Linked DNA regions of Pararoseomonas sp. SCSIO 73927. The protein of the gene in region 2 interacts with the protein of the main gene of each other region in a pairwise test. Links are inferred from orthologs where the notes say so. Each region holds a gene or a part of one and is shown on either strand. Other genes may lie near its edges.

Region 1 (4,771 bases), 4.5 Mb from region 2 along the record:
CTCGCATCGCCCCCCACCGCCTGTATAAGCCCCGTGCCACACCGGCACGGGTGGGCCCGGAACGGCCCGCCGCGGCAACAACGCCTCGAGGGAAGATAAGGTCATGCGCGTTGGGGTTTTCGGAGCGACGGGCGCGGTCGGCAAGGAACTGGTGCAGGTCCTGGGCGACCGCGGCTACCCGGTGACCGAGCTGCGCCTCTTCGCCTCCACCCGCAGCGCCGGCACCCGAATTCCCACCCCCTTCGGCGAGAAAACGATCGAGGTCTACGACCCCGCCAGCCCGCCGCGCCTGGACCTGGCCCTGCTCGCCGTCTCCGGCGACTGGTCCAAGGCCCACGCGAAGGAGCTGGTGGCCGCCGGCGCCCTGGTGGTGGACAACTCCTCCGCCTTCCGCCTGGACGAGGATGTCCCCCTGGTCGTGCCCGAGGTGAACGCCGGGGCCGCGAAGGGCGCCCGCCTCATCGCCAACCCGAACTGCACCACCGCCATCCTGGCCGTGGCCCTCGCCCCCCTGCACGCCGCCTTCGGCGTGAAGCGCGTCATCGTCTCCACCTACCAGGCCGCCTCTGGCGCGGGCGCCGAGGGCATGGAGGAGCTGGAGGCGGGGCTGAAGGAGGTCCTCCTCAACGGCGGCACGGCGAAGAACAGCGTGTTCCGCCACCCGCTGCCGATGAACCTCATCCCGCACATCGATAGCTTCCAGCCCAACGGCTACACGCGGGAGGAGATGAAGGTCACCTGGGAGACCCGGAAGATCATGGGCCTGCCGGACCTCCTGGTCTCCTGCACCGCCGTCCGCGTGCCCACCCTGCGCGCCCACGCGGAGGCCGTGACGATCGAGACGGTGAAGCCCATCACCCCGGAGGCCGCCCGCGCCGTCCTCGCCTCCGCTCCCGGCGTAAAGCTGGTGGACGACGTGGAGAACGCCGCCTACCCGATGCCGCTGACCGCCAGCGGCCAGGACGACGTCGAGGCCGGCCGCATCCGCCAGAGCCTCGTCTTCGGCGACCACGGCATCGACTTCTTCGTCGTCGGCGACCAGCTGCTGAAGGGCGCCGCCCTGAACGCGGTCCAGATCGCCGAGGCCCTGCCGGTGGCGGTGGCCGCCTGAGAGACGGGCGGGGAGGGTCTCCCTCCCCGCCCTCCCCCGCCCGACCAAAACCCCGCCGCGCGCGTTACCCCTCCCTGCCGGAAGGCCGCAGCCACGGATGGGAGCTTCGCGATCGTGACGGGACGGAAGGCCTGGCTCCTGGCAATCCCGGAGCGGGTCACGCGCATGGAGCGCTGGACCCTCGTGGCCATCGCCCTCACGGCCGCCTCCCTCTTCGCTTTCGTCAACCTCGCCGCCGAGGTGACCGACGGCGACACCAACGCCTTCGACCGCGCCGTCCTCCTGGCGCTCCGCAACCCCGCCGACCCCTCCGACCCGATCGGCCCGCGCTGGCTGGAGGAGATGATGCGCGACCTTACCGCCCTCGGCGGCAACCTCGTGCTCGCCCTCCTCTCCCTCTCCATCACCGGCTTCCTGGTCCTCACGGGGAAGCGCCGGGCCGCCGCCATGATCGCGGCCTCCCTCATCACCGGCACGCTGGTGGCCCATGCCCTGAAATGGGGCTTCGACCGCCCGCGCCCTGACCTCGTCCCGCACGGCACGGCCGTCTACACGCAGAGCTTCCCCAGCGCGCACGCCATGCTCTCCGCCATCGTCTACCTCACCCTCGGCGCCCTCCTCGCCCGGGTGCAGGCGGCCTGGCGGGTCAAGATCTATCTCCTGACCGTGGCCGTGCTCCTCACCGTCATCATCGGGCTGAGCCGCGTCTACCTCGGCGTCCACTGGCCCACGGACGTCCTGGCCGGCTGGGCGGTGGGCGCCGCCTGGGCGCTGCTGTGCTGGCTCGTCCTGCTCTCCATCCAGCGCGCCCGCCGCCGAGCGCGGCAGAGAGCCGATACCTCCGTCATAGCCCGCCGGGAGGCGGCACCAGAACACTGACCGCGCCCGGCAGCACCCGGAACCGCGCCGGCGTCCGCGTCGTCAGCTCGCCATCCGTGTTCACCGGCCGCGGGCGCCGCGTCCGGATCTCGATCTCCTGGGAGCTCGCCGTCCGAACCTCCTGCCACAGCCCGTGCCGGCCGGACCGGAAGGCCGGGTAGATCATCGCCAGCTTCCAGACTCCCTCGAACTCCAGGCTGTAGAGGTTGAGCCGGCCGTCATCGATCGCCGCCGCCTCGTCGATCGTCATCCCGCCGCCGTAGAAGCGCCCGTTCCCCACCGCCACCTGCAGCGTCCGCACCCGGTGCGCCTCGCCGTCGTGCTGGATCACGGCGCGGAAGGGCCGCATCTTCCACAGCGCCCGGCAGGTCGCCAGGGCGTAGCCCAGCCGCCCCCAGCGCCGCTTCACCTCCCCCGTCAGCTCACGCGTCACCGCCACGCTCAGCCCGACGCTGGCCACGTTGAAGAAGGGATGGCCGTTGACCTCCCCCAGGTCGATCCGGCGCGGCACGCCCTCGATCACCACCCGCACCGCCTCCTCAAGCTCCAGCGGGATCCCAAGCGTCCGCGCCAGGTCGTTCGCGGTGCCCAGCGGGAGAAGGCCCAGCGGCAGCCCCGTCTCGATCAGCGCCGGCGCGGCGGAGTTCATCGTTCCGTCACCGCCACCCAGCACCACCATGTCCACAGACCCCGCCATCCGGCGGATAGCCGCGCGAAGCCCCTCGGCATCGGTGCAGGGCTCGCGCACCAACCGGATCCCGCCGCGCTCCAGCGCGGCGGCCGCCGCATCGGCCCCCTCCGGGCCCCGGCGGCTCTTCTCATTGGCCACGAACAGGGCACGCCGCACCGGCCGATCCCCGGCCAACGGCCCGCTGAGGGCCCCGGCTTCAACACCGCCGCTCATCCGGTCTGGCCACCTTTCGGCCGGTTCCCGAACAAGGGCCACCCCGCGCGGGGAGCACCTCCGACAGAATTCAACACCACGGCACCCCTTTTCCCGCCTCCCCGGACAAGGCCGGGATGACACCAAGCCGAACCACCGGCCCCGCCACAACGTTCCTTGCCGGCCCCTCGGCGCGGACCGGACATGATGATTTCTTCCAACAGCAACCGCCTCGAGCTCCTCGCCCGCCTCGGTTACGCGGCGAGAGGGCTCGTGAACCTCCTTATCGGGCTCCTGGCGCTCCTCGCCGCCTTCGGGCGGGACACGGGCGAAGAGGTCGCGGGCTCGCGGGGCGCCCTGGAGGCGCTGTTATCCCAGGCCTGGGGCAGCGCGCTGCTCGCGGTGGTGGCGCTCGGCCTTTTCGGCTTCGCCCTCTGGCGCCTCCTGCAATCCGTCCTGGACGCGGACCGCCGGGGCCGCTCCCCCTCAGCCCTCGTCGCCCGCGCCGGCCAGCTCGTCTCCGCCGCGATCTACGTCAGCCTTGGGATCTTCGCCGTCAGCCTCCTCACCGGCTCCGCCGCTGGCGGCGAGGAGGAACAGGCCGCCCGCGACTGGACGCGCTGGCTCCTCCGGCAGCCCTTCGGCCGCTGGCTCACCGGGGCCGTCGCGCTGGCCGTGCTCGGGACAGGGATCGCCATGGCCGCGAAGGCCTGGACCGCCTCCTTCCGCAAGCACCTCGCCTGCGGCCCCGGCATCGCCAACTGGGTCATCCCCCTCGGCCGGGCCGGCTACGCGGCCCGGTCCGTCGTGTTCCTGATCATCGCCGCCTTCCTGCTGCTCGCGGCCTGGCAGTCCGACGCCGGCGAGGCGCGCGGCCTCGGCGGCGCCCTGCTCGCCCTGCAGGAACAGCCCCTGGGCCAGGCCGCCTACGCCATCGTTGCCCTCGGCCTCGCCGCCTTCGGAGCGTTCGAGTTTGCCGAGGCACGGTACCGCCACATCGCGACCCCGACGGAGGCGGAGATCGCGAAAGGCGCACTGAGGCGCTGATAGAACAGGCTCGGCCATCGGCCCGGCGGCTCGCGGTCCCCGCTTAACTGTCCCAGGTTGCTTCCTGGGACAGCTTGCGGCCGAATCCCCGCAACCGTCCCTTCCCCCCTGGCCCGGCGCAGGACACCCTGATCACAACAAAACGATCAGGGAACGTCCACGATGCACCGCCGCCTTCTCCTCGGCAGCGCCCTCGCGCTGCCCGCCCTCACCGCCCGCGCGCAAGCCCCCTACCCCGACCGCGCCATCACCCTCGTCGAGGGCTACCCGCCCGGCGGCGTCACCGACCTCGCCTCCCGCGCGGTGGCCGAGCCCATGTCGCGCGCCCTCGGGGTCCCCGTCGTGGTCGAGAACCGCCCGGGTGCCGCCACCTCCGTTGCCGCCACCTACGGCGCCCGCGCCCGGCCGGACGGTCACACCCTGGTCATGGGCACCACCACCCTCGCCATCAACCAGACCCTCCAGCCCAACCTGACGCCGAAGGACCCGGCGCGGGAACTGGACGCGATCGGGACCGTGTTCCGCACCCCCTTCATCCTCCACGTCCACCCCTCCGTCCCCGCCCGGAACGTCGCGGAACTCATCGCCCACTGCAAGGCGAACCCCGGCAAGGTCCTCTTCGGCTCCCCCGGCACCGGCTCCGTCAGCCACCTCTGCCTGGAACTCTTCCGCTCCCGCGCCGGGATCGACATCGTCCACGTCCCCTATCGCGGCGGCGCCCCCGCCGCGCTGGACCTGCGCCAGGGCCGCGTCCACGCCGTGTTCCAGGCCATCCAGGAGGCCAAGACCACCCTCTCCGACGGCGGCACCCGCGGCCTCGCCGTCACGGCCAGCGCCCCCATCGCCGGCTA
Region 2 (4,760 bases):
ATGCGCCGCGGCTTCGACACCGAGTCCTACACGGAGGAGGAGATCACCCGCGTCGCCCGCGTGGGCTTCGAGCTGGCGCGCAAGCGCAGCAACCGGCTGACGAGCGTGGAGAAGGCCAACGTCATGCAGTCCGGCCGCTTCTGGCGGGAGATCGTGACGGCGGTGCACAAGGCGGAGTTCGCCGATGTCGAGCTCTCCCACATGTACGCGGACAACTGCGCCATGCAGCTTGCCTCCCGCCCGAAGCAGTTCGACGTGATCCTCGCCAGCAACCTGTTCGGCGACGTGCTCTCGGACCTTGCCGCGGCCGTCACGGGCAGCCTGGGGATGCTGCCCTCCGCCACGCTCGGCGCGCCCGACGCGAGCGGGCGTCGCCACGCGCTGTACGAGCCCATCCACGGCTCCGCGCCCGACATCGCGGGGAAGGGGATCGCCAACCCCTGCGCGCAGATGCTCTCCTTCGCGATGCTGCTGCGCTGGTCCTTCGGCATGGAGGAGGATGCGCGGCTGGTTGAGAACGCGGTGGAGAAGGTGCTGGCCGGCGGGCTGCGCACGGCCGACATCATGGTGCCCGGCGCCGCCCGCGTGGGCACCAGCGTGATGGGCGAGGCGGTGGTGCGCGAGCTCGACAAGATGGCGGCCTGAAAGGGGTTGCGCCTGGCAACCCCAGGCGCTATCCCCCGCCGAACGGAGAGCGCCCGTAGCTCAGCTGGATAGAGCACCAGACTACGAATCTGGGGGTCAGGAGTTCGAATCTCTTCGGGCGCGCCATCTCCGTCGCCCACGCGTTGTTTGACTAGCGTTTTCTTTCTGCGATGCGCCCGTAGCTCAGCTGGATAGAGCACCAGACTACGAATCTGGGGGTCAGGAGTTCGAATCTCTTCGGGCGCGCCACTCACGCGCCGCACATCGCCGGTACCGGAGTGCCCGTATTGGGCCGAGCCGGACCTCCGCTACCCCGGAAGATGCATGACGTTCGCCGCCGCGCTGGCCCGTGCCAGCAGGGCGCGCATGGCCGGGTTCTCGTCCCCCCGCTCCGCCGTCAGGGCCTCCATCGGGCAGGAATACTCGTGCGCCCGCGGCATCTGCGTCCGCGCTGAGCCGTCGTACTGCCAGGATTTGAGGCCGTAGAGCACGCGCGCGTCGCGCACGGGCAGCACCAGGGCGCGCCCGCAGCATCCGGATCAGTCGCCAGCGCGGGGTGGGATCGTTCGGCTGGCCGGGGCTCATGAGCCAGGGCACGGGGCAGACCGCCAGCAAGGAGGTGGTGAAGGGGGCGAAGCGCGAGCGCTTGTCCAGGAGGTTCTGCAGGCTGGAGCAGGCCTAGATGCAGAGCATGTCGGCGTAGGGATCGGACGCGTCCGGGGAGAAATGGAGCCACAGCCCGTCCGGCAGGGTGCGCTGGCGGTTGGTGCCGGGCAGCTCTAGGAAGGGCTGGTTGGCCGTGCGGGGGGCGCCCGGGCGGGCGCGGAGCCAGATCCCCGGCTGCTTGACGTTGCTCGGCATTCACGGCGGGTGCTGCGGCCACGGGCGAAGGCTGCGTAGCACCAGTTCGCCGGCCGATGGGGCGATGCTGGGCCGCGTACGAACTGCAGTGATTACGGGTGAATGCCCTCCGGTCTACAACTTCCCGTAGAGAAACGGCTTACCGCCACAGTACCAGGAGAACAGAGAGGGAAATAACGCCTGATGATCAAGAAAATGTGAAAAATTTGGTGGGCAGCATGAGGCAATTGGATCGTAAGTTCCTGCCTAGTGTCAGAACTGCTTTAACAGCATCCTCATCACGCTGGACGGTTTCTTTGACGCGGCAGGTGGATGCCTTCTCCCGCAAGCAAAAAGACCCGCCTCTTGCGAGGCGGGTCCTTCAGGGCGCGGGGTCGGTCCCCGGGTGGCCGGCTTCCTGGCCGGAGCGGGGCTCAGCCCCGCTCGGCAACCGCCTTGTAGTCGCGGGTCGTGGCGCCGGTGTAGACCTGCCGCGGGCGGCCGATGCGCTGCGCCGGGTCCTCGATCATCTCCTTCCACTGGCTCACCCAGCCCACGGTGCGCGCCACCGCGAAGAGCACGGTGAACATGTGGGTCGGGATGCCCATCGCCTTCAGGATGATGCCGGAATAGAAGTCCACGTTCGGGTAGAGCTTGCGGGAGACGAAGTAGTCGTCGCTCAGCGCGATCCGCTCCATCTCCATCGCCATGTCCAACAGCGGCTCGTCCTTGATGCCGAGCTCGGCCAGCACCTCGTGGCAGGTCTCCTTCATGATCTTCGCGCGCGGGTCGAAGTTCTTATAGACCCGGTGCCCGAAGCCCATGAGCTTCACGTGGCTGTTCTTGTCCTTCACCTTGCTGATGAAGTCCGGGATGTTCTCCGGGCTGCCGATCTCGCCCAGCATCTTCAGCACCGCCTCGTTCGCGCCGCCATGGGCCGGGCCCCAGAGCGCCGCGATGCCCGCCGCGATGCAGGCATAGGGGTTGGCGCCGGTGGAACCCGCGAGGCGCACGGTGGAGGTGGAGGCGTTCTGCTCGTGGTCGGCGTGCAGCACGAGGATCCGGTCCATGGCGCGCGCCAGGATCGGGTTCACCTTGTACTCCTCCGCCGGGACGGCGTTCAGCATGTAGAGGAAGTTCTCGGCGTAGCCGAGGTCGTTGCGCGGGTACACGAAGGGCTGGCCGATCGAGTACTTGTAGGCCATGGCGGCGATCGTCGGGATCTTCGCGATCAGGCGAAAGGCCGCGATCTCGCGCTGGCGCGCGTCGTTGATGTCGAGGCTGTCGTGGTAGAAGGCCGAGAGCGCGCCTACCACGCCGCAGAGGATCGCCATCGGGTGCGCGTCGCGGCGGAAGCCGCCGAAGAAGGAGCGGAGCTGCTCATGCACCATCGTGTGCATGGTGATGTTGTGCTGGAACTCCTTCAGCTCCGCCGCATTCGGCAGCTCGCCATGCAGCAGAAGGTGGCAGACCTCGACGAAGTCGGAGTGCTCGGCCAGCTGCTCGATCGGGTAGCCGCGGTACAGCAGCACGCCCTGGTCGCCGTCGATGTAGGTGATCTTGCTCTCGCAGGCCGCGGTCATGCCGAAGCCCGGATCGAAGGTGAAGACCCCGAGGTCGGCGTAGAGCTTGCGGATGTCCGCGACCGCCGGGCCGACGCTCGCCTGCACCAGCGGCGCGCTGGATGACTTGTTGGTCCCGTCGAGGGTGATCGTGACGGAGCCCGAGGTGGTCGGTTCGCTCATGCGCTGATCCTCGCAGCCGGTACGTCCGGCCGTATGGTGGAAGCCGGGCCGCCCGGTAGGGCATCCGCACCGACCGGTCGCCCATCCCCGGGGTCGGGCCCCGGGGGATGATGCGGCGCAAGATAGGCCGGTCCGCGCCCTTGTCCATCCACCGGGCCGCCCCCAAGGGCGCGGCGCCGCCGGGCGGGTCGCGCATGGGGGAACGCCCAGCGGAGTACCCTGGCGCAAGCGCGGGGAAAGAGAGGAAACCCGCACAGGCCGGGACGGCGGCTGGGCCTGCCCGTTACTGGAGCCTCAGCGGCGCTCGGCCCAGCCCTCCGGCGGGCGGGCGCCGGCGGCCCAGAGGCCGCGCCCGGCGGCGCGGGCCGCGCCCTCCATCCCCGCCAGGCCCTCGTCCTCGGCCAGGGCCCAGCCGGCGGAAACGAGGGCGCCGTTCAGCTCCGTCCCGGCGGCATCCGTGCCGGCGAGGGTGGCGCACTGGCCGAGGCCCCGCCCGAAGCGGTCCCGCCCGCGCACGCGGCAGGCCACGCCGCGCCCGCCCAGCAGGCGGGACAGGGCCTCGGCCGATCCGGCGCCGCAGTCGAACTCCCGCCCGGCGGCATCGCGGCAGGGCTGGCCGCGCGCGGGGGCGTCCAGCCCGCGCAACCGCACGATCCGGTCGGCGAGGCGCAGCGTCTCCCCGTCCACCACCCGCACCTCGGCGGGGGGGGCGGCCCAGTCCTGCTCACGCGGGGAGTTGCCGAAGAGCTGGGTGGGGCCGCCCAGGCCGATCCAGGTCGCCGCCCCGGCCGCGAGGCCGAGCAGCAGTAAGGGCCCGCGCCAAGCGCGGGGGGAGGGGGCAGGGCGGAAGATGCGGCGACGAGGAAGCACTGCCGGCCTGCCTAGCAAGGCCCGGCGCCCCGGCACAAGCCGCCGCGTGCGGCCGAGTCCCCGGCCGGGGGTGCTACCCCGCCATCTCCGGCAGGTCCTTCGGTTGAAGGAAGCGGACGAGCCTCGCGCGGTGCGGGCCGAGCGCGGCCCACCTCTCCTCTACCGCGAACTCGGCGAGGGTGGCCGTGGGGTAGGCCTCCGCCAGCGCTTGGCCGGGCGCCCCGGAATCGGGCGCGGCGAGGTTCAGCGCCAGGTCGTGCAGGCCGGGGTTGTGGGCGATGAGCAGCACGCTCTGCACCTCCTCCGGAACCTCGCGAAGGGTGTCCAGCAGGCGTGTCCAGGGCGCGAGGTAGAGGTCGTCCGTCGGTTCCACCCGGGGCGGGCCGTCCAGCGCGCCCAGCCCTTCGAGGGTCTGGAGGGTGCGGCGGGAGGAGGAGACGAGCACCAACTCCGGCCGCAGCCCGAGGGAGCGCATCGCACCGGCCATCGCGACGGCGGCGCGTCGGCCGCGGCCGTTCAGGGGACGGGCATGATCCGAGAGGGCGGGGTCGTCCCAGGCCGACTTGGCGTGACGCAGCAGCAGCAACTGACGCATGGGCGGCACCCTGCCACAGCCGCGGGGGCTTGTCGCGGGTGCGGCCCGTGACGCTTCGGCAAGGC

What was found. The genes of interacting proteins can lie anywhere in the genome.
Region 1: the proteins of gltA (region 2) and VQH23_RS02535 interact in binary tests that used the Escherichia coli proteins (3 or more experiments, as listed by UniProt). The link is inferred for Pararoseomonas sp. SCSIO 73927 from one-to-one orthologs.

What each region holds. Positions count from the first base shown.
Region 1 is NZ_CP146232.1:525,525-530,295, forward strand. The notes cover bases 897-3,819. They hold VQH23_RS02535 (lipid kinase), read right to left. Parts: upstream 2,838-3,819; coding sequence 1,956-2,837; downstream 897-1,955. Other genes in these bases: VQH23_RS02525 (aspartate-semialdehyde dehydrogenase), read left to right, coding at 897-1,111; VQH23_RS02530 (phosphatase PAP2 family protein), read left to right, coding at 1,226-1,990; VQH23_RS02540 (DUF1206 domain-containing protein), read left to right, coding at 3,078-3,819. Outside these bases: more of VQH23_RS02525, read left to right, coding at 104-896; more of VQH23_RS02540, read left to right, coding at 3,820-3,920; VQH23_RS02545 (tripartite tricarboxylate transporter substrate-binding protein), read left to right, coding at 4,083-4,771. UniProt on the Escherichia coli protein: In vitro phosphorylates phosphatidylglycerol but not diacylglycerol; the in vivo substrate is unknown.
Region 2 is NZ_CP146232.1:5,030,043-5,034,802, reverse strand. The notes cover bases 1,076-3,987. They hold gltA (citrate synthase), read right to left. Parts: upstream 3,231-3,987; coding sequence 1,920-3,230; downstream 1,076-1,919. Other genes in these bases: VQH23_RS23785 (thermonuclease family protein), read right to left, coding at 3,525-3,987; VQH23_RS23795 (hypothetical protein), read right to left, coding at 1,324-1,506; VQH23_RS23800 (hypothetical protein), read right to left, coding at 1,076-1,160. Also shown: leuB (3-isopropylmalate dehydrogenase), read left to right, coding at 1-645; more of VQH23_RS23800, read right to left, coding at 954-1,075; more of VQH23_RS23785, read right to left, coding at 3,988-4,100; VQH23_RS23780 (histidine phosphatase family protein), read right to left, coding at 4,174-4,695.